Regions from separate parts of the Ancylobacter pratisalsi genome, predicted to be linked through region 2. Evidence: riboswitches for the same ligand, from Rfam matches in the RefSeq annotation. Region 2 holds a riboswitch; the other holds the start of a gene.
The links. Region 2 has a riboswitch for cobalamin ahead of cobW (cobalamin biosynthesis protein CobW). Riboswitches for the same ligand answer to the same signal wherever they lie in the genome.

Region 1: another riboswitch for cobalamin. It lies ahead of G3A50_RS16995 (energy-coupling factor ABC transporter permease); the one in region 2 lies ahead of cobW (cobalamin biosynthesis protein CobW).

What each region holds. Positions count from the first base shown of each region.
Region 1 covers NZ_CP048630.1:3,623,824-3,634,138, forward strand. Annotated here, with positions in the region: gene cydC (thiol reductant ABC exporter subunit CydC) at 1-681, shown strand, start outside; gene G3A50_RS16980 (cytochrome ubiquinol oxidase subunit I) at 754-2,331, shown strand; gene cydB (cytochrome d ubiquinol oxidase subunit II) at 2,337-3,494, shown strand; gene cydX (cytochrome bd-I oxidase subunit CydX) at 3,510-3,650, shown strand; cobalamin riboswitch at 3,766-4,005, shown strand; gene G3A50_RS16995 (energy-coupling factor ABC transporter permease) at 4,042-4,719, shown strand; gene G3A50_RS17000 (TetR family transcriptional regulator) at 4,819-5,541, opposite strand; gene G3A50_RS17005 (amidase) at 5,538-6,767, opposite strand; gene G3A50_RS17010 (amidohydrolase family protein) at 6,780-8,006, opposite strand; gene G3A50_RS17015 (amidohydrolase family protein) at 8,031-9,401, opposite strand; gene G3A50_RS17020 (GAF domain-containing protein) at 9,402-9,875, opposite strand; gene G3A50_RS17025 (amidohydrolase family protein) at 9,872-10,315, opposite strand, start outside.
Region 2 covers NZ_CP048630.1:876,419-886,733, reverse strand. Annotated here, with positions in the region: gene recQ (DNA helicase RecQ) at 1-200, opposite strand, end outside; gene cbiB (adenosylcobinamide-phosphate synthase CbiB) at 364-1,341, shown strand; gene G3A50_RS04380 (cobyric acid synthase) at 1,409-2,869, opposite strand; gene G3A50_RS04375 (NINE protein) at 2,895-3,119, opposite strand; gene cobO (cob(I)yrinic acid a,c-diamide adenosyltransferase) at 3,225-3,839, opposite strand; gene cobU (bifunctional adenosylcobinamide kinase/adenosylcobinamide-phosphate guanylyltransferase) at 3,850-4,356, opposite strand; gene G3A50_RS04360 (CbtA family protein) at 4,362-5,075, opposite strand; gene G3A50_RS04355 (CbtB domain-containing protein) at 5,094-5,279, opposite strand; cobalamin riboswitch at 5,313-5,527, opposite strand; cobalamin riboswitch at 5,599-5,817, shown strand; gene cobW (cobalamin biosynthesis protein CobW) at 5,952-7,019, shown strand; gene cobN (cobaltochelatase subunit CobN) at 7,038-10,289, shown strand; gene cobG (precorrin-3B synthase) at 10,286-10,315, shown strand, end outside.

The DNA.
Region 1 (10,315 bases), 1.9 Mb from region 2:
GGCAAGGGGCAGGCGGTTGAGGTCCGAAATCTAGCAATCATAAGGGATGGCGCGGTACGTCCGTCGCTTGAGGGCATCGATCTCGCCATTGCGGAGGGCGAGCGTGTCGCCCTTGTCGGCATGAGCGGGGCGGGCAAGTCGACGCTGCTGGCGGCCATCGCCGGTGAAATCGGGCCGGCCTCGGGCGAGGTCGCGGCCCGGCGCAGCGTGCTGCTGACCCAGCGCACCGAGCTGTTCCACGACAGCCTGCGCGGAAACCTTCTCGTTGCCGATCCCGCCGCCGATGACGACCGGCTGATGGCCGCCCTCACGGCCGCCGGGCTCGGCGCCGTGGTCGCGGCTCTGCCCGAAGGGCTTGATACGCCGCTCGGCGAGGGCGGGCTCGGCCTTTCCGGAGGCCAGTCCCGGCGTCTGGCCCTGTCCCGCCTGTTCCTGACGGACGCGCCGCTCTGGCTGCTCGACGAGCCGACGGAAGGGCTCGACGGGGCGACCGCGCGCGACGTGCTGGCGCGGCTGGCCCATGAGGCGGGTTCGCGGACCCTGATCCTGGCCACTCATCTGCGGCGCGAGGCGCAGGCCGCCGACCGCCTGATCCTGATTGCCGAAGGCCGAGCGCGCGGTTCCTACCGTCGCGGCGACCCCGGCTTTGCCGCGGCGATTGAAGCGCTGCGACCCGACTGAGCCGACATTCGATCCTGCGCCGCCTGCCGGCAGCGCGACAAGACAGGAGACCGGAGGCAACCGGAACCCGCCATGACCCTAGATGTAGTCGACCTCTCGCGCCTGCAATTCGCAATGACGGCGCTCTATCACTTCCTGTTCGTGCCGCTGACGCTCGGACTTTCCGTGCTTCTGGCGATCATGGAGACGGTCTACGTCATGACCGGGCGCCGGATATGGCGCCAGATGACCAAGTTCTGGGGCACGTTGTTCGGCATCAACTTCGTGCTCGGCGTCGCCACCGGCCTCGTCATGGAGTTCCAGTTCGGCATGAACTGGAGCTATTACAGCCACTATGTCGGTGACATCTTCGGCGCGCCGCTGGCGATTGAAGGGCTGATGGCCTTCTTCCTGGAAGCAACCTTCGTCGGGCTGTTCTTCTTCGGCTGGGACAAGCTTTCCAGGGTCGGGCATCTGGTCGCCACCTGGGCGGTCGCGCTGGGCTCGAACTTCTCCGCGTTGTGGATCCTTGTCGCCAATGGCTGGATGCAGAACCCGGTGGGCTCGGCCTTCAACGCGCAGACCATGCGCATGGAAGTCACCGATTTCTTCGCCGTCATCACCAATCCGGTGGCGCAGGCCAAGTTCGTGCACACCGTCTCCGCCGGCTATGTCACGGCCTCGGTCTTCGTGCTCGGCGTGTCCGCCTGGTACGTGCTCAAGGGCCGGCACATCGAGATCGCCAAGCGCTCCATGACGGTCGCCGCCTCGTTCGGGCTCGCCGCGTCCCTGTCGGTGGTCGTGCTGGGCGACGAGAGCGGCTACCTCACCACCGAGCATCAGAAGATGAAGCTCGCGGCCATGGAATCGATGTGGGAGACGGAGCCGGCGCCGGCCGCCTTCACGGTCATCGGGTTTCCCAACCAGGCCGAGCGCGAAACCCATTTCGCCGTGCGTATCCCGTGGGTGTTGGGCCTGATCGCCACCCGCTCGCTCGACACCGTGGTGCCCGGCATCACGGAACTTGTCGGCCACGCCAAGACACGCATCGAGAGCGGCATTATCGCGTTCGACGCCCTGCAGAAGATCCGCGCGGCCGGCAGTGATGCCGCGATCGCGCCGGATGTCCGCCAGGCCTTCGAGGAGCACGGAACGGATCTGGGCTACGCGTTGCTGCTCAAGCGCTATGTCGATGATCCACGTACCGCCACGCCGGAGCAGATCGAAAAGGCGGCGTGGGACACCGTTCCGAACGTGCCGACGCTGTTCTGGGCGTTCCGCTTGATGGTGGGCCTCGGCTTCGCCTTCATCGCCTTGATGTCGGTGTTCTTCTTCCTGTCGGCGCGCCGCATGCTGGACCGCTATCGCCCGCTGCTGTGGATCGCGGTGCTTGCCATTCCGCTGCCCTGGGTCGCGGCGGAACTGGGCTGGGTGGTGGCGGAATTCGGCCGCCAGCCCTGGATCATCGAGGGCGTGCTGCCAACCGCGGCCGGCGTCTCGAGCCTTGGCGCGGCGACGGTGCTGACGACCATCGTCGGCTTCGCGCTGCTCTACACGGTGCTGATCCTCATCGAGATGATGCTGATGATCCGCGCCATCCGCAAGGGGCCGGAGCCGGACGAAGATCCCGACGCCGAACTCATTCCCGCCCACCTCGTTGCCGCGGAGTAGGACCCATGATCCTCCATACGCTCATCGATTACGACACGCTGCGTGTCATCTGGTGGTTGCTGCTGGGCGTCCTGCTCATCGGTTTCGCCGTGATGGACGGTTTCGATCTCGGCGCCGATATCCTTCTGCCTTTCGTGGCACGGACCGATCTGGAACGTCGCGTGGTCATCAACTCCATCGGGCCGACCTGGGAAGGAAATCAGGTGTGGCTCATCCTGGGCGGCGGCGCGATCTTCGCCGCCTGGCCGCCGCTCTACGCGGTGTCCTTCTCGGGCTTCTACCTGGCGATGTTCGCGATCCTGTTCGCGCTCATCCTGCGCCCGGTGGGATTCAAGTATCGCTCGAAGCGCGAGGGCCGGGTCTGGCGCGCGGCCTGGGACTGGGCGCTGTTCATCGGCGGACTGGTGCCGGCGCTGGTCATGGGCGTGGCGGTCGGTAATGTGCTGCAGGGCGTGCCGTTCCACCTCAACAACGAACTTCGGATCTTCTATGAGGGCACCACGCTGTTCGAGCTGCTCAACCCCTTCGGGCTGCTGTGCGGATTGCTGTCGGTCGCGATGGTGGTGATGCATGGTGCGGGCTGGCTGACGGTGAAGACCGAGGGCAACGTCGCCACACGCGCCCGTGCCGTCGGCAGCGTCGCCGCTCTGGTGACGGTTCTGCTGTTCGCGCTCGGCGGTGTCTGGCTCTGGCTGGGCATTGATGGCTACCGCATCACCAGCACCTTCGTCGCGGAAGGCCCGTCCAATCCGCTGGCCAAGACGGTGGCGATCGCGCCCGGCGCATGGTTCGCCAATTATGGCGCCCATCCCTGGATGATGGCGGGCCCGGCGCTGGGTATCATCGGCGCTCTCGCCTGCCTTCTGCTGCTGCGCACGCGGGCGGAGTTCACCGCCTTGCTGGCGAGCACGGTGTCGATCTTCGGCATCATCTCGACGGTGGGGCTGTCGATGTTCCCCTTCATCCTGCCCTCGACCATCGACCCGCGCTCAAGCCTGACGGTGTGGGACGCGTCGTCGAGCCACCTCACCTTGTTCATCATGCTGGTCTGCGTGGTGATCTTCATTCCGATCATCGTCGCCTACACCACCTGGGTCTATCGGGTGCTGTGGGGCAAGGTCGATACGGCTGAGATCCAGCGCGACAACAGCCACGCGTACTGAGGAAGGAAACCGACAATGTGGTACTTCTCCTGGCTTCTCGGCTTTCCGCTGGCTGCCGCTTTCGCGGTGCTGAACGCCATGTGGTACGAGCTGACGGACGACACCCTCCGGGCCAAGGCGCAGCCCCGGCCCGTGCCGATCCGCGACCGGCACTGAGCACGGGCGCGGAGCCGCCGCGCTCCCGTCTTCAAGATCCACGTCCGGGATCGTGAGCGTCCCGGATGTGGGCGGTTCCCCTCCGTTCGGCTTGACAGCCGGCCCGGCGTCGACGCGTTCTAGCCCGATGCATGGTGTCCGGGCGGGGTGACTCGTCCGGATGAAACGGGAACGGGGAAGGACCGCCATCCGATCAAGGATGGAGCGGCCCGAAGCCCTGACCGCCCCCGCGACTGTGAGCGGCGAGCGGCCTTCCACATTGCCACTGGACCTCATCCGCAAGGATGGGTCCGGGAAGGCGGAAGGCGCGCTGTGACCCGCGAGTCAGGAGACCGGCCATGCATGAGCGTCCACCCTTACGCCGTCGGGAGAGACGGCAATGGAGAACCACATGCATATCGAGCCCGGCCTCGTGGCCGAAGGAAAGATCTGGCTGAGCGCTGTCACGGCGGCTGGCGCCGGCGCCTATACGCTGAAGCTCGCGGGCGAGGCGGTGCGCGAGCGCGGCGTTGTCTCGCTGGTTGCGCGCAGCGTGGTGACGACCGCACTGGTCTTCGCCTTCTTCGAGCTGCTGCCGCATCATCCCGTCGGCGTGTCCGAGGTGCACCTCATCCTCGGCTCGACGCTGTTCCTGATCTTCGGCGTCGCTCCCGCCGCCATCGGCCTCGCCGCCGGCCTGCTGATCCAGGGGCTCTTCTTCGCGCCGTTCGATCTGCCGCAATACGGCATGAACGTCACCACGCTGCTGGTGCCGCTGTTCGCATTGACCTCGCTGGCGCGCCACGTCATTACGCCGGGCACGCCCTATGTCGAGCTGAAGTACCGCCAGGCGCTGGCGCTCTCCACCACCTATCAGGCCGGGATCGTGGTCTGGGTGGCGTTCTGGGCCTTCTATGGGCATGGCTTCACCGTGGAGAACGCGGCTTCCATCGGCTCGTTCGGCGCGGCCTACATGCTGGTGATTTTGATCGAGCCGCTGATCGACCTCGCCGTGCTGGCCGCCGCCAAGGCGTTCAACGGACTGAAGGGCAGCCCGCTGTTCGAGAGCCGGCTCTACGACCCGGCGTGAGCGGGCAGGGCTGATCGCTCATCTGCGTTGAACGAGGTCCGGGAAGCTGACCGCTTCCCGGATTTTTCCTGTCGGGCAGGCGGCGACAATCAGTTCGCCTCACTTGCCGGTGGCGATGTAGCTGGTGAGCACATCCACCACGACCGCCTTGCGCCTTTCCAGCCAGTCCGGCGCGGCGAAGTCGTGCTGAAACATGCTGCTCAGCGTGTAACGGTTGGAGACGTGGATGAAGCACAGGCCGAGAATCGAGACGTAGAAATTCTCGGCGTCGATGTTCCTGTGGAACACCTTCTCTCTTTGCCCGCGCTTGAGAATGGTCCGCAGCGATTCCAGCAGGGGGCGCGTCATGTACGGAATGGTTGAGGACCGCTGGGCCGTGCGGCCCATCATCAGGTTCTCGTTCATGATCAGCCGGACGAAATGCGGGTCGGTGCTGAGGAAGTCGAAAGTCAGCTCGATCAGCGCCTTCAGCGCCAGCATCGGGTCGGCCTCGTTGACGTCGAGGGTCTGCTCCCGATCACGGATGATCTTGTAGGACGATTCCAGCGCCGCCAGGTACAGGTCATCCTTATTGCCGAAGTAATGATAGATCATGCCGACATTGACGTCGGCGGAGGCGGAAATGCGTTCGATCCGGCTGCCGCTATAGCCATGCTCGGCGAATTCGCCCATCGCGACTTCGAGTATCCGCTGGCGGGTAGCGACCGCATTGCGCTTGCCGGGCGAGCGTCGCGGCGCCTTCGCCTTGGCCGGCGTGGAAGCGGAGCCGTCCGGCAGGCCAATGTCCTCGTCGGGCAGGGCGCCAGATCTTTTGGCGTTCATCGGTTCTCCGAAACGGTCGGCAGGTCGGAGAAGGCCCTCGCTGCAAAATCCAACAATTCCATATCCTTGCCGCGTCTGGCCAGGATCGACAATCCCACCGGCGCGCCATTCACCGTTCCAACCGGAATGGTGAGTTGCGGCAGGCCGCCGAGCCCGGCCGGGCAGAGCAGCTCCATCGCACGCCGCCGGTAGTCATTCTCCACCTCGGCCGATGCCAGAGTGCGCAGCGGCGGAACGCCCGGCGTGGTCGGCAGGCAGATCAGGTCGTCCTCGCCGATCATCATCGCAAGCTCAGCCGCGATGGCATCCGTGCGCCCGCGCGCGGCGTCGGCCTGCCCGAGCGTCACCTGTGCGGCGGCGGCGAGGCGCTGGCCCACACCCTCGCCGAAGGCAGGGCGAACCTCCTCGATCCATGTGCCCAGAGAGGTCCAGATCTCGCTCGCCTGAACCGTGCGGAAGGCATCGAGCCATGTGTCGAGGCCGTCGGGGCTCAGCACCAGGCTGTCGTGCCGCGCGAGCAGGGACCCCAGCCGTTCGATGCCGGCCTCAAGAATGGGGCGGGTTTCCGCGTCGCAGCGTGTGAACGCGTCCGAGGCAACCCGAAGCCGTGAGAAACGGGCAGGAGAGGCCGCCCCCAGCAGCACCTCGCCCACGTTCTTCAGCCGCGCGGCGTCGCGCGCGAACCAGCCTACCGTGTCGAAGCGTGGGGCAAAACGGGACACGCCGGCGAGCGGCAGGCGTCCATGCGTGGGGCGAATGCCGAACAGCCCGCAATAGGCCGCCGGCACCCGCACCGAACCGCCGCAATCGGTGCCAATGGCGAAATCGACCAGCCCGCCCGCCACCGCCACCGCCGAGCCGCTGGACGAACCACCCGGCAGCCGGTCCCGCGCGGCGGGATTGATCGGCATGCCGAAATGCACGTTCTCGCCCGAGATCGAGTAGCACAGCTCGTCGCTCAGCGTACGCCCAGCGAGGTCCGCGCCGGCGGCCAGAAGCCGCGTCACAACATCGGCCGTCGCTCGTGCGGGGGCGTGCGTCGCAAGCCAGGTCGGATGGCCGAAACCGGTGCGGCTTCCCTCGACGTCGAAGACGTCCTTGATCGCGAAAGTCAGGCCGTCGAGCGGGCCCGCGCCGGTGGCCGGGTGGCCGACATGATTGTCCCGGCAGAAGGCGCCATAAGGATCGGCCGGAGGGTGGTCGAAGGAGGTCGTGGACTGCGGCATGGGGGACTCGGTTCAGTTCGGGCGATGCAGTGTCGCGGCGGGCCGTGTCATGGTGCGTCGCCCGCGCTTGTAGGCGAACAGGACAGGGGCGAGTTCGGCGATCGCCGCCTCGCGGGACTGGCAGTCCAGAACGACGAAGTCGGCCGACTTGCCGGGCGCCAGCCCATAGTCGCGCGCATTGATCAGCTGCGCGGAGCGCTCGGTGATCATGTTGAAGCACTCGCGAATGTCGTCGGTTGCGCCGATATGGCAGATGTTGGCGTTCAGGTTCGCCATGCGGATCAGCGAGCAGTCGCCAAACGGCGTGAAGGGGTTGAGCACGTTGTTGGTGGACAGCGAGCAATTGACCCCGTGATGGATCATCTTGTGGGCGTGGGTGACGCCGCGCGGCTGGTTGCAGTCGCAGTCGCGGCCCATCAGGAACAGGTCGGTGGAGGGCAGCACGGTCAGCGCGACGCCGGCATCGCGCATCCTGCGGGCCGCTGCGTCGAACCGCGTCGGGCTCGCGGCGGCGAGCTTGGTGACATGGCCGATCGCGGTGCGTCCGCCCCAGCGATAGCGGTCCGCCAGCTCGCACACATAGTCGAGGTCGAGCGTGTCGCCGGTCGGGCCGAAATCGAGATGCATGTCGATATCGGCGTCAAACTCGCGCGCCATTTCGAAGACGCGGTCGATCTGGCCGTGCGGATTGGTGTCGGTGTAGGGCGCCGCGCCGACGACGCGGGCGCCGTTTCTGAGGGCCTGCACCATGAGGTCGTCGGTGCCGGGATTGTTGAGCAGCCCCTCCTGCGGGAACACGCAGATCTCGATGTCGATGGCCCAGCGATATTCCTCGATCAGCGGCAGGACGCCCTCGAGCCCGCGCAGGCCGATGCCGGGATCGACCTCAAGCTGCGTGCGCATGTGGGTGGTGCCTTGCATCAGGCACTTTTCCAGCGTGCGCTTGCCGCGCGCATAGACATCCTCCGGCGTGAAGGCTGCCTTGGCCTTGGCCACCTCGCCAATGGCCTCGGGGAGGTCGCCGCGTTGTGACTGGCAGCGGTCGAGGATACAGGACTTGTCGAGGTGGATGTGCGTTTCCACGAAGCCCGGAGAGACCAGGCGGCCGCCCACGTCCAGCTCCTCGCCCTCGGCGGCAAGGTTCGCCTCGATCGCCACGATCCGGCCAGCCTCGACGCCGATGTCGACCTCGCGTTCAAGGTCATGGGGAAGGCGGGCGTTCCGTACGATCAGGTCCATCGCTGCTTCTCCTCAGGGCGCGGCTCAGGCCGCCGCGCGTTGCCACAGGTTTTCGGCGGTCCGCTGGGCCTGCCGACAGATGTCTTCCTCGTCGATCCCGACCGCGCGGCCCTCGCACACCCGAAGCACGCCGTCGATCACGACGTGGCGCACATGGCTGCCCTGCCCGCAGTGAACGAGGTTGCCCAGCGGGTCGAGCAGGGGCACGAAACTTGGTCGGTCGATGTCGACAAGCACGATGTCGGCCTTCCTGCCGACGGTGAGCGCGCCGATCTCGTCTGCGAGCCCGAGCGCGCTGGCGCCGTTTCCGGTTGCCATGGCGAAGACGTCCTCCGGCTGCCAGTCGGGCGTCACCGTGCCGGTCTGCAGCCGTCCGATGCACAGCGCCCAACGCATCGCCTCGATCATGTCGCCGAGCAGGTTGTCAGTGGCGAGGGCGAGGTTGGCGCCGGCTTCGCGCAGGGCCCGCGTGGGCGCCATCATGCCGCCACCGGCATTGCCCTTCGGCACATGGGCGACCGTGATGCCGGCCGCGCCCGCCCGTGCGATGTCGCTGTCATTCATTACAATGCAGTGCGCCGCGATCAGCCGCGCATCGAGCAGGCCCACATCATCGAGCAGCTCGGTCGGCGTCATGCCGTCGCGGTGGGCGATGAACTCGGCCTCCAGCGGGCTCTGGGCGAGGTGGGTGGAGACCGTAAGCCCCGTCGCGTCGCGCGCGCGGCGGATCTCGCGCAGGAAATCGCGCGAGCAGGTGTCCGGCGCATGGGCGGCCAGGGTGACGCGCGCGCGCCCGTCAAAGGCGCCGTCGAAACGCTCGGCCAGCGCCAGCGCGGCGTCGAGCGAGCGCCGGCCGATGGCGGGATCGTAGCGCCAGTCACATTGCTGGACCCGCGTGAAATCAACGTCGTGCAGCCGATCGCTGGCGAACACCCTCAGCCCCAGCTCGGCCATGGCGGGCAGTGTGTGCTCGACATGGACATACATGTCGTTGATCAGCGTGGTCCCGAACTTCAGCGATTCCAGCGCGCCGAGCCGGGCAAGCGCGACGGCTTCGTCGGGGTTGATGAGGTGGCCCTGCGGTACGCCGCGCGTATAGGCCGGGGCGAAGCCCATATCCTCGGCAACGCCGCGCATCAGCGACAGCACACTGTGGGTATGGACGTTGACGAGGCCGGGAATGGCCAGCAGGCCGCGGCCATCGAGTGTGCGCGCCGCCGCCGGGGCGGGGCCGCTGGCCGGCCCGACGAGGGCAATCCTGTCTCCACGAACGCCGAGCCGTCCGTGGCGGATCTCGGCCATCGCCGCATCGCCGGTGAGGATCAGTACGTCCTCGACGATGAGGTCATAGGCTAGGACCTCTCCATCGGCAGGGGAGCCGGGCGCCGGGTCCATTCAGATCTCCTGCGGCATGCCGGGAACGGCAAGCACCGCACGGCGCGCCTCCTCGATCGCCTCGATGGCCGAGGTCGCGAAGACGCGGGGACCTTCGGAGAAATGGGCGGAGACCCAGCCGAAAAGATAGTCATCCCGGCCGATAAGCGGGGCCACCAGCTGGGAGCGCGTGCCGAAGATCTCCACCAGCGCGGCCGGCGGCGCAAGGTGCGGGTCGGCGAAGACGTCGCCTTGCACCAGCGTGCGCCGGCTCTTTTCTATCCAGCGGACCGTTCTGGCCCGCCGATGGTCGACCGAACTGTTCGACATCATCGAGCGCGCGCCGGGCGCGAGCACCTCTGCGCAGGGCACGTTGACACTCAGCCCGAGGGCGGGATGGTCGATGCGGACGGTACAGCGCTTCGCGCCGGTGCGTTCCATCAGCTCGGCGAGAAGCGGCTGCAGGGTGTGAGCGAGAGTGGCAACGTCAGTCATGTCGGTGAATCTTGCGTGAGTTCGATACGTCCCTGGGCGAGGCCGACGCAGAAATGCTGGACATAGGGCTCTATGGCGGCGAGCGCGGCGCGGCGGGGAGCGTTGGCGGCCATCAGCTCGCGGGCACGCTCGTTCAGTCTTGTCCTGAGGGCAGGGTAATCGATGGTGGTGAGGCGCCCGTCCTCAACCACCGTGCGCCCTCCCACCATGACCTTGGTGATGCTGCGCCCCTCTTCGGCGAAGACGAGCTGGTAGAGCGCGTCGTTCAGCGGCGTGAAGTTGACCGAGCCGAGGTCGAGAAACACGAGGTCGGCGGCAAGTCCGGGCCGGATGTCGCCGATCATGTCCTGCATGCCGAGCGCGCGCGCGCTGCCGCACGTCGCCATCTCGAACACGTCGCGCGGCGTGAGCCAGTCATCCGGGTCGAAGGAGGCGGTGCG
Region 2 (10,315 bases):
GCCGGCAGCTGGTAGCACAGCGACTTGCCCGCGCCCGTGGGCATGACAGCGAGGGTGGGAACCCCGGCGAGCACGGTATCCACGACATCCTGCTGGCCCGGCCGGAACCGGTCGAAGCCGAACACCTCGGCGAGCCGGGCATGCTTGGCCGCCTCGATCGCGGGGGGCAGCACGCTGGAAGTGAGGGAAACCATATTCATCAGGTGAACGTCACGCTCTGGTTCGTGTCTCGGGCCGGTTCGCGTCGCGGGTCTTGCTCTCGCGGCCGGGTTAAGGAAAGGGTGGGCCGTTCCGCAGACGCGGATTCGGCACCCGCCCGCCTGCTTCCCGCCGCCTGTTTGCTTCCCGACAGAATCACCTGCGATGGCCCTCGACCTTACTCTCGGTTTAACCCTGCTCGCGCTGCTGTTCGAGGCCGCCTTCGGCTACCCTCATATTCTGGTGGCGCGGATCGGGCATCCGGTGATGTGGATCGGCCGGCTGATCGGGTGGCTCGATCGCGCGCTCAACCGCGACGGCGACCCGCCCCGCGAGCGGCGGCTGAACGGTATGGCGACGCTCGCCACCGTGCTGGTGGTGACGATAGGCGCCGGGCTGCTCCTACAGTCGCTTGCGCTCATGGTGCCCGCGGGCCTTGTTGTTGCAGCACTTGCGGGGTCCTCGCTGCTGGCCCAGCGCAGCCTCTACGAGCATGTGGCGCGGGTGGCGGACGGGCTGGAGCGCGGTCTGGCCGAGGGCCGGGCGGCGGTATCGCAGATCGTCGGCCGCGACCCCGAGGTGCTGGACGAGGCCGGCGTGGCACGCGCGGCGATCGAGAGCCTCGCCGAGAATTTTTCCGATGGCATTGTGGCGCCAGCGCTGTGGATGGCGGTGGGCGGGCTGGCCGGCGCGGCGGCCTATAAGGGCGTGAATACCGCCGACAGCATGATCGGCCATCGCACGCGGCGCCATGGCGACTTCGGCTGGGCCTCGGCGCGCTTCGACGATCTCGTCAATCTTCCCGCCTCGCGGCTTTCCGGCGCGCTCATCGTTTTGGGGGCGGTGTTCGTGCCCGGTGCCTCGCCGGTGGCGGCCGGGAGGGCGGTGTGGCGCGATGCCCATGCCCACCGTTCGCCCAATGCCGGCTGGCCGGAAGCCGCCTTTGCCGGCGCGCTGGGGCTCGCCCTGGCCGGCCCGCGCCAGTATGGCGGCGTGATGAGCGTCGACGGTGTCATGGGCGAGGGCGGACGGCGAGACTGCACCGCCGCCGACATCCGCCGGGCGCTGAAGCTCTACCGCGCCGCGGATGCGGTGATGATCGCGGGGCTCGGGCTGGCGGTGATGGCGCTGCTGGCGATGTGACGTTCCAGCGGGTTGTTTCGACGCGTTTCCCCGGACGCAGCCGGAACCCGCATCGCTCGAAAAAGCTCTACCCGCGCGCCAGCGCCAGCAGCCGATCCAGGTCGACGTGTCTTTCCAGATGGGCGGCGAGCGCGTCCAGCGTGGCGTCGACGCCGTCCTCATAGTTCAGCCCGCTCGGGGTGGCGCCGAGACGGGCGAGCCAGGCCGAGCGCTGGGCATCATTGGCGAACAGGCCGTGGGCATAGGTACCGACGATGCGCCCGTCCGGGGAGACCGCGCCCTCTCGGCCCTTGCCGTCGATGGTGGCGAAGGGGCGGGCGCGGCCGGGGCCTTCGGTCACGCCCATATGCATCTCGTAGCCGGAAAAGCGCACGCCCTCGCTTTCGCCGCGGATCGCGACCAGCCGCTTCTCGCCCGCCAGCACGGTGTCGACATCGAGCAGGCCAAGGCCCGGCACGGTGCCGGGCGGACCTTCGATGCCGAGCGGATCGCTGAGCGTGCGTCCGAGCATCTGGTAGCCGCCGCACAGGCCGAGAACCCGGCCCCCGCGCCGCACATGGGCGAAAAGGTCGATGTCCCACCCATTGGCGCGCAGATCGGCGAGGTCGGGAATGGTGGATTTCGAACCGGGCAGGATGACGAGATCGGCGTTTCCCGGCAGCGGCTCGCCGGGGCGCACGCGGATCACCTGCACCTGCGGTTCGGCGTCGAGCGGGTCGAGATCGTCGAAATTGGCGATGCGCGGCAGGAGCGGCACCGCGATGCGCAGGCGCGCGCCGGGCTTGTCGAGCGGGGCGGCGTCCAGCGCCAGCGCGTCCTCGGCCGGCAGCCGGCGGGCGCCGGGGAAGAAGGGAATGAGACCGAGCGCGGCCCAGCCGGTGCGGGAGGCGATCTCCTCCATGCCGGAGGCGAACAGCGCCGGATCGCCGCGAAAGCGATTGACCAGAAAGCCGGCGATCATCGCCGCGTCGTCATCGGGCAGCACGGTACGGGTGCCCACCAGGCTGGCGATGACGCCGCCGCGATCGATGTCGCCGATCAGCACCACGGGAACGCCGGCGGCACGGGCGAAGCCCATATTGGCGATGTCCCCGGCGCGCAGATTGATCTCGGAGGCCGAACCGGCGCCCTCCACCAGCACCAGGTCGGCCTCGTCCTTCAGCCGGCCGTAGCTTTCCAGCACGGCACCCATGAGCTGGGGCTTGAGCGCCTGATAGTCGGACGCTTTCGCATTGCCGCGCGCGCGGCCCTGCACGACGATCTGCGCGCCGATCTCGCTCTGCGGTTTCAGCAGCACCGGGTTCATGTGCACGGAGGGGGCGATGCGGGCGGCGCGGGCCTGAAGCGCCTGTGCGCGGCCGATCTCGCCGCCGTCAGCGGTGACGGCGGCATTGTTCGACATGTTCTGCGGCTTGAAAGGGCGCACGCTGAGGCCGCGATTGGTGAAGGCGCGGGCAAGGCCGGCAACCACCAGCGACTTGCCGACATCCGAGCCGGTGCCCTGGAACATGAGCGAGAGGGCGCTCATGACGCCCTCTCAAGCGCGTATGAACTCAGATCCGGCCGGATTCCAGATAGTCCACGCGGCGCTCCAGGTTGGATTCGCGCACCATGGACGGGATCAGGAACAGATCGATGAACTGCCCGATGCCGAAGATGCCGACGGTCAGCAGCCAGAGCGCGCCGGTCCAGTAGCGGCCGGCATAGAAGCGATGAATGCCGCACACGCCGATCAGGCAGAAGAACCAGAACAGATAGGCGATGGGGGTGGACCGCATCGACGGGAAACTCCCTGAAGCCACGCCGCGACAGCCGGCGTCTCCTCCCAGATGGGAATATCCGGCCCAAATTTCGAGATCGCACGGCGAAGAATGCGCGAGGCATCAGAATTCGATGCCCTTCTGCGCCTTCACCCCGGCCTTGAAGTGGTGCTTGACCAGCGTCATTTCGGTCACGAGGTCGGCGGCCTCGACCAGCGCCGGCTTGGCGTTGCGGCCGGTGATGGCGACGTGCAGCCCTTTGCGGCGGGCCTGAAGTGTCGCGATCACCTCGTCGAGCGGCAGATAGTCGTAGCGCAGCGCGATGTTGAGCTCGTCGAGGATGACGAGGCCGATGGACGGGTCCGCCATCAATGCGCAGGCCTGCTCCCAGGCGCGGCGGGCGCTGGCGATGTCGCGCGCGAGGTCCTGCGTCTCCCAGGTGAAACCCTCGCCCATGGTGTACCACGCCACCCGGTCGCCGAAGGTCTCCAGCGCATCGCGCTCGGCCGAATGCCAGGCACCCTTGATGAACTGCACCACGCCCACGCGCGCGCCATGGCCGAGCGTGCGCAAGGCGAGGCCGAAGGCGGCGGTGGACTTGCCCTTGCCCGCGCCGGTGTGGACGATCAGCAGGCCCTTCTCGACGGTCTTGGAAGCGACCTCGGCGTCCTGCACCGTCTTGCGCTTTTCCATCTTGGCGCGGTGGCGCTCGGCCTCGGTCGAGGTGACGTCGTTCATGAACTGAGCCTTATCCCTTCACCGGCATGGTAAGCCCGGCGACCATGAAGACCACCCGCTGCGCCTCGGCGGCGACCTTCTGGTTGAGCCGGCCCTGCGCGTCGCGGAAGCGCCGGGCCAGCGCGTTGTCGGGCACGATGCCGAGCCCGACCTCGTTGGAGACAACGAAGACCTCGCCGTCATGGGCGCTGAGCGCCGCGAGCAGCGCGTCCCCTTCCTTTGCGAGGTCGGCATCCGCCAGCATGCGGTTGGTGAGCCACAGGGTAAGGCAATCCACCAGCACCGGCTGTCTCGAGGGCAGGTTCGCGATCGCCGCGGCGAGATCGTGCGGCGCTTCGAGGGTCTGCCACGGCGCGGGCCGGCGCGAACGGTGGAGCGCGATGCGCTCCACCATCTCGTCATCATAAGCCTGCGCCGTGGCGATGTAGGTCCAGGGCGGGGAAAGCCGCTCGATCAGTTCCTCGGCGTGCCGGCTCTTGCCTGAGCGGGCGCCGCCGAGGATGAAGGTGAGGCTCATGCCGTTCAGGCAGTTCCGGCCGCGAGGCGCGGACGCAGCCAGCCGGCAAGGCCGCCCAGCAGCACCCAGAACACGAAGCTCGCCGCCACCGTCGCCACGATGAAACTGTGATGCAGCGATTCCGGGATCGGGCTCTCATGGCTGTCGGGTTGCGGGGCGCCGATGAGATGGGGCGCGAGGATCAGCGCGACGCCCAGCGCGGCGAGGAGCGGAGTGCGGCCAAAGGCGATGAACGCAAGGCCGCCGGCCGTGGCTGCCGCCGTGCCGATCCACCACATCTGCCGGGCCAGAAGGTCCGCCGCCGGCATGGCGGGAAGCTCCGGCGGTAGGCCGAGCCCCGGCGCCACGGTGAAGACGGCAAAGCCGGCAAGGCCCCAGAGAAGGCCCTGACGCCAGCTCGAAAGCCCGCCGGCAAGCTCGCTGGCGGCCACCAGCAGCAGCGCAAAGCCGAAGCCGGTGAGGACCATGGCCAGCACGGTGAACGCGTTGCGTTCGAACCCGTCCGAGGGGCCCCATTCATCGGCGTCGTGCTCGTGGGCCGCGGTGCCGGGCGCGTGTTCATGCGCCGCGGATGCGGCCTCCTCGGGGGCGCCGTTCTCGAAGGTCTCTGCCTTGAGGATCAGCGGCACCGTGCCGAAGATCTGGATGGCGGAGCCGACAAGGCCAGTGCCGATGCCCGCGAGGGCGGCGACAAACAGAATCGTCCTGAAAAGTGACATGGTGCGCGCTCCCCGGACTCAGTGGCAGGGGAAGGCGGTCGCGTGGCGGACGTCGTGCGTGGCGTTGTGCACGGCGCTGATATGGGAAAAGCCCACGCCGCCGATCACGAACACGCCGATGAGGGCGGCGAAGGTGATCTGGAGGGCGCGCGAGGCGGCCGATTCGCGCGAGGCAGACGCGAGCGGGCTGTGGGAAGCGTTCATGACAGTCTCCTTTGGCCCTCCACCCGAGGGCCTTTGCGGGTTGTGTCGACGGCCGGTCTCCTGGCTCGCGGGTCTCGGCCCTTTCCTCCGCCTTCCCGGCTCGAAAGCCAGTGGCCAGTGGAGGGGGCTCGCCGCTTACAGTTGCGGGGGCAGCCGCGGAATCGGCGGAAGGCTTTCGCGCTCCGCCCCACCGCGTTCCCGTCTTGCGTCCCGTGGAACTCACGGGAACCGACGACGCGCCGACTATAGCGCGTGCGCGCCAGCCCGCAACGGGCGCGGTGGGGTTTGACACGGTTTGACATTCCCCGCCCGCGCTCCTTAAGTGGCGGCGACCGACGGTTTTCTCCCGCCTCGCGGGAGGGACTAAGAGGGAATGCGGTGCGGGGCAGGGCCTTCTCGGGCGCGCTCCAATTCCGCGGCTGCCCCCGCAACTGTAAGCGGCGAGCCCGTGCCGGAAGCCACTGGGATGACACCCGGGAAGGCGGCTACGAGGCGGCGACCCGCGAGCCAGGAGACCTGCCGTAGGTTCGGTCGTGATTCCCGGCGGGGTGCCCGGTGGTCAGGCAGAGCATGCCGGGCCCTTGCGTCCGGCGGCTTCGCGCGGAGTTCTCCGCGGCCGGTGCATCCCGTGACCCGACTGGTTTCGTGCCGACCGGTTTCTGGAGAGCCCGCATGAACACTGCCCAGACGTCCACTCTTTCGCGGGTGCCGTGCACCATCGTCACCGGCTTCCTCGGCTCGGGGAAGACCACGCTGATCCGGCATATCCTTGAGAAGGCGCGCGACAAGCGGCTCGCGGTGATCGTCAACGAGTTCGGTGATGTCGGTATCGACGGCGAGATCCTGAAGGGCTGCGGCATCGAGACCTGCCCGGAGGAGAACATCGTCGAACTCGCCAATGGCTGCATCTGCTGCACGGTGGCGGATGACTTCGTGCCCGCGCTCGACGCCATTCTCGCCCGCGAGCCCAAGGTCGACCACATTCTGATCGAGACCTCGGGCCTCGCGCTGCCCAAGCCGCTGGTGCAGGCCTTCCACTGGCCCGCCATCCGCAGCCGGGTGACCGTGGATGGCGTGGTGGCCGTGGTCGATGGCGATGCGCTGGCCGCCGGCCGCGTCGCCCATGACCATGACGCACTGGCCGAACAGCGCGCCGGCGACGTCTCGCTCGACCATGACGACCCGATCGAGGAAGTGTTCGACGACCAGATCGCCTGCGCCGATCTCGTGATCCTGACCAAGGCCGACCTGATCGACGCCGCCGGCATGGCGCGCGCCCGCGCCGCGCTCGACGCCGAGCTGCCCAAGGGCGTGCGCGTGGTCAGCGTCTCCGGTGGGCGGATCGATCCGGCCATTCTCATGGGGCTGGGCGTCGGGACCGAGGACGACATCGAGAATCGCCGCACCCATCATGACGACGAGCTGGAACACGACCATGACGACTTCGACAGCTTCGTCGTCGAGGTGCCCGAGATCGCCGATCCGGCCGAATTCGCGGCGCGGGTGACGCGGGCGGCGGAAGAGGCGGATGTGCTGCGCGTGAAGGGGTTCCTGCCGGTTTCGGGCAAGCCGATGCGGCTGCTGGTGCAGGCGGTCGGCCCGCGCGTGAGCCACCAGTTCGACCGGCCGTGGGGCGCTGGCCCGCGTGTCGGGCGCCTCGTCGCCATCGGGCTGAACGGGCTCGACCGGGCGAAGGTCGAGGCCCTGCTTGCCGGCCACGACGCACCCGTACCGGCCTGACCGGGAAGCGCCGGCGCCATGCACATCCTCACCACCACATCGACCAGCCTCGACGATCTCGTCGAGCCGGTCGACCTTGGCCAGACGCCGGGCGATGTGGTGGTGCTGTCCTTTACCGACAGCGACCTCGGCGCGCTGGCGCGGGCGCAGGGCGGGCCCGGCGGCGCGGCGCTGCCCAGCCTCAGGCTCGCCAGCCTGCGCGACCTGCGCCATCCGATGTCGGTCGATCTGTGGATCGACAAGGTCGCGGTGCACGCGCGGGTGATCGTGGTGCGCCTGCTCGGTGGGTTGGACTGGTGGCGCTACGGGGCCGAGCGGCTGGGGGCGGAAGCGCGGGCGCGGGGCATCGCGCTGGCCATCCTGCCGGGCGAGGACCGCGACGACCCGAGGCTTGCCGAGGCTTCCACCCTTGCCGCCGATGAACTCGAGGCGCTGCTGGGCTATTTCCGTGCCGGCGGGCCGGACAATATGCGCCAGCTGCTGCATCGCCTGGCCGGCCATGCCGGCCGGGCTCTGCCCTTCGCGGCTCCGGTGCCGGTGCCGCTCGCCGGGCACTATCCCTGCGGTGTGCCGGCCGGCGAGGGGCCGGTGGTGCCGGTCATTTTCTACCGCTCGATGTGGCTGGCGGCCGATGCCGCCCCGGTGGACGCGCTCTGCGCCGCGCTGGCCGAGCGCGGGCTCGATCCACGCCCCGTCTTTGTCGCCAGCCTGAAGGAGCCGACCTCCATCGCCTTTCTGGAGGGGATGCTGGCGCAGGTGAGCCCCGCCGTGATCGTGACGCTCACCGCCTTCGCCGCCGCTGATCCGGGCACGCAGACCGTGCTGGACCGCGCGGGCGTGCCGGTGCTTCAGGGCGTGGTCGCGACCACGCGGCGTGAGGCGTGGCTCGACGGCGCGCGCGGGCTAACGGCGTCGGACCTCGCCATGCATGTGGTGCTGCCCGAGCTCGATGGCCGCGTGCTGGCGGGCGCGCTGTCCTTCAAGGCGCCGGACCCCGCCCCTTCGGTGCCCGGTTTCTCCGCGCTGGTGAACCGGCCGGAGCCGGACCGTGTCGCGCAGGTGGCTGATCGGGTGGCGGCGCTGGCGCGGCTGCAGGCGCTGGCGCGGAACCAGCGCCGGGTGAGCGTGCTGATGCCCGACTATGCCGGCGTGCCGGGCCGTACCGGCTGGGCGGTGGGGCTCGACGTACCCGCGAGCGTGCGGGCGCTGCTGCAGGATCTGCACGCGGGCGGCTACCAGGTGAGCGACATTCCCGGTGACGAGCAGGCCCTGCTGCGGGACCTTGCCGCCTCGCCGGGCGCCTCGCTTTCGCTCGAAGCCTATCGGCGCCTTACCGCGGCTGTGCCGGCCGAGGCCATGGCGCAGATCGACGCGGCCTGGGGCGCGCCGGAGGACGACCCGGATGTCGCGGAGGGCGCGTTCCGGTTTCGCGCCCGCACGTTCGGCAATGTGACGCTCGCGTTGGCGCCGGACCGAGGCAGCCTGGCCGAGCGGCGGGCGCAGTATCACGACCCGGTGCTGGCGCCGCGCCACGCGCTGCTGGCGTTCGGGCTGTGGCTTCAGCGCGAGGCCGACATGGTCGTGCACATGGGCGCGCATGGCACGCTGGAATGGCTGCCGGGCAAGCATGTGGCGCTGACCGCCGGGTGTTTCCCCGAGCTGGTGCTCGGCAGCCTGCCGGTGGCCTACCCCTTCATCGTGTCCAATCCCGGCGAGGCGGCGCAGGCCAAGCGCCGGATCGCGGCGGTGACGCTCGGCCATCTGCCCCCGCCCACCATCGAGACCGGCCTTGCCGGCGAAGCGCGCGAGCTGGAACGGCTGGTGGACGAATACGCGCAGGCCGACGGGCTCGACCGGCGCCGGCGCGACCGGCTGGCGCGGCTGATCGTCGAGGAGGCAACCCGCACCGGGATAGCCCGCGATGCCGGGCTCGGTGGCGATGCCGACCCCGATGAGGCGCTCCGGCGGATCGACGCGTTCCTGTGCGATATCAAGGAGATGCGGCTCAAGGACGGTTTCCATGTCTATGGGCGTGGCGCCTGCGGGGAGGCCGAGCGCGACGGGCTTATGGCGGCGCTGGACGGGCGGCGGGTGGCGGCAGGGCCAGCGGGCGCACCGGGGCGCGGGCGTACCGATGTGACGCCGACCGGGCGAAATCTCTACGCCAGCGACCCGCGCGCCCTGCCGACATCGACGGCGATGGACCTCGGCCGGCTGGGCGCCGAGGAGGTGGTGCGCGCCTATATGCAGCTTCACGGCGACTGGCCGCGCGCGCTGGTGCTCGACCTGTGGGGTAGCGCGACGCTGCGCACCGGGGGTGAGGAGATCGCGCAGGGGCTGGCGCTGATCGGCGCGCGGCCGACGTGGGATCCCTCCAGCGGGCGCGTGACCGGCATCGAGGTGCTGCCCACCGCCGCGATGGGGCGCCCGCGCATCGATGTAACCTTCCGCATTTCCGGGCTGTTCCGCGACCTGTTCCCCGCCCAGATCGCGCTGCTGGATGCCGCGCTGAAGGCGGTGGCGCGGCGCGACGAGCCGCCGGACGAGAACCCGCTGCGGGCCGCGGGCGAGGGAGACGCACCGCTGCGGATCTTCGGCACCGCGCCGGGAGCCTATGGCGCCGGGCTCGAGGCCGGGGACATCGATCCTGAGGCGCTGGGCGCGGCCTATCTCGATAGCGCTTCCCACGCCTATGGCGGCGCGGAAGGTGTGGGACGCGCGGCGGGCGCGGCGTTCGAGGCGCGGGTGGCGGCGGCGGACCTGCTTGTCCACGGCGCCGACGATCCGGGGCGTGACCTGATGGAGGGCGACGCCGACCTCGCCTTTATCGGCGGTTTCGCGGCCGCCGCGACGCGGCTGGGGCGCACGCCCGATCTCGTGGTGCTGGACACCGCCGACCCGGCCCGCCCGACGGCGCGCCCTCTGGGCGAGGCCATTGCGCGGATCGTGCACGGGCGGGCGAACCCGCGCTACATCGAGGGCCTGATGCGGCACGGCCCGCGCGGCGCGGCGGAAATCGCCGAGACGGTGGACCGCCTGATCGGCTTCGCGGAAGCGACGCCGGCGGTGCCCGGCCATCTGATCGACCTTCTGCACGCCGCCTATGTGGGCGATGACAGGGTGCGCGCCTTCCTGATGGATGTCTCTCCCGAGGCGGCGCGCTTCGTTGCCGGGCGATTCGCCGGTGCGCGCGACAAGGGGCTCTGGCATCCGCGCCGCAACGATGTTGGCGCCGACATCGCCTCGCTGCGCGGGGAGGCGGCGGAATGAGCGCCGCGTCCGTCCGCGCCATGCGC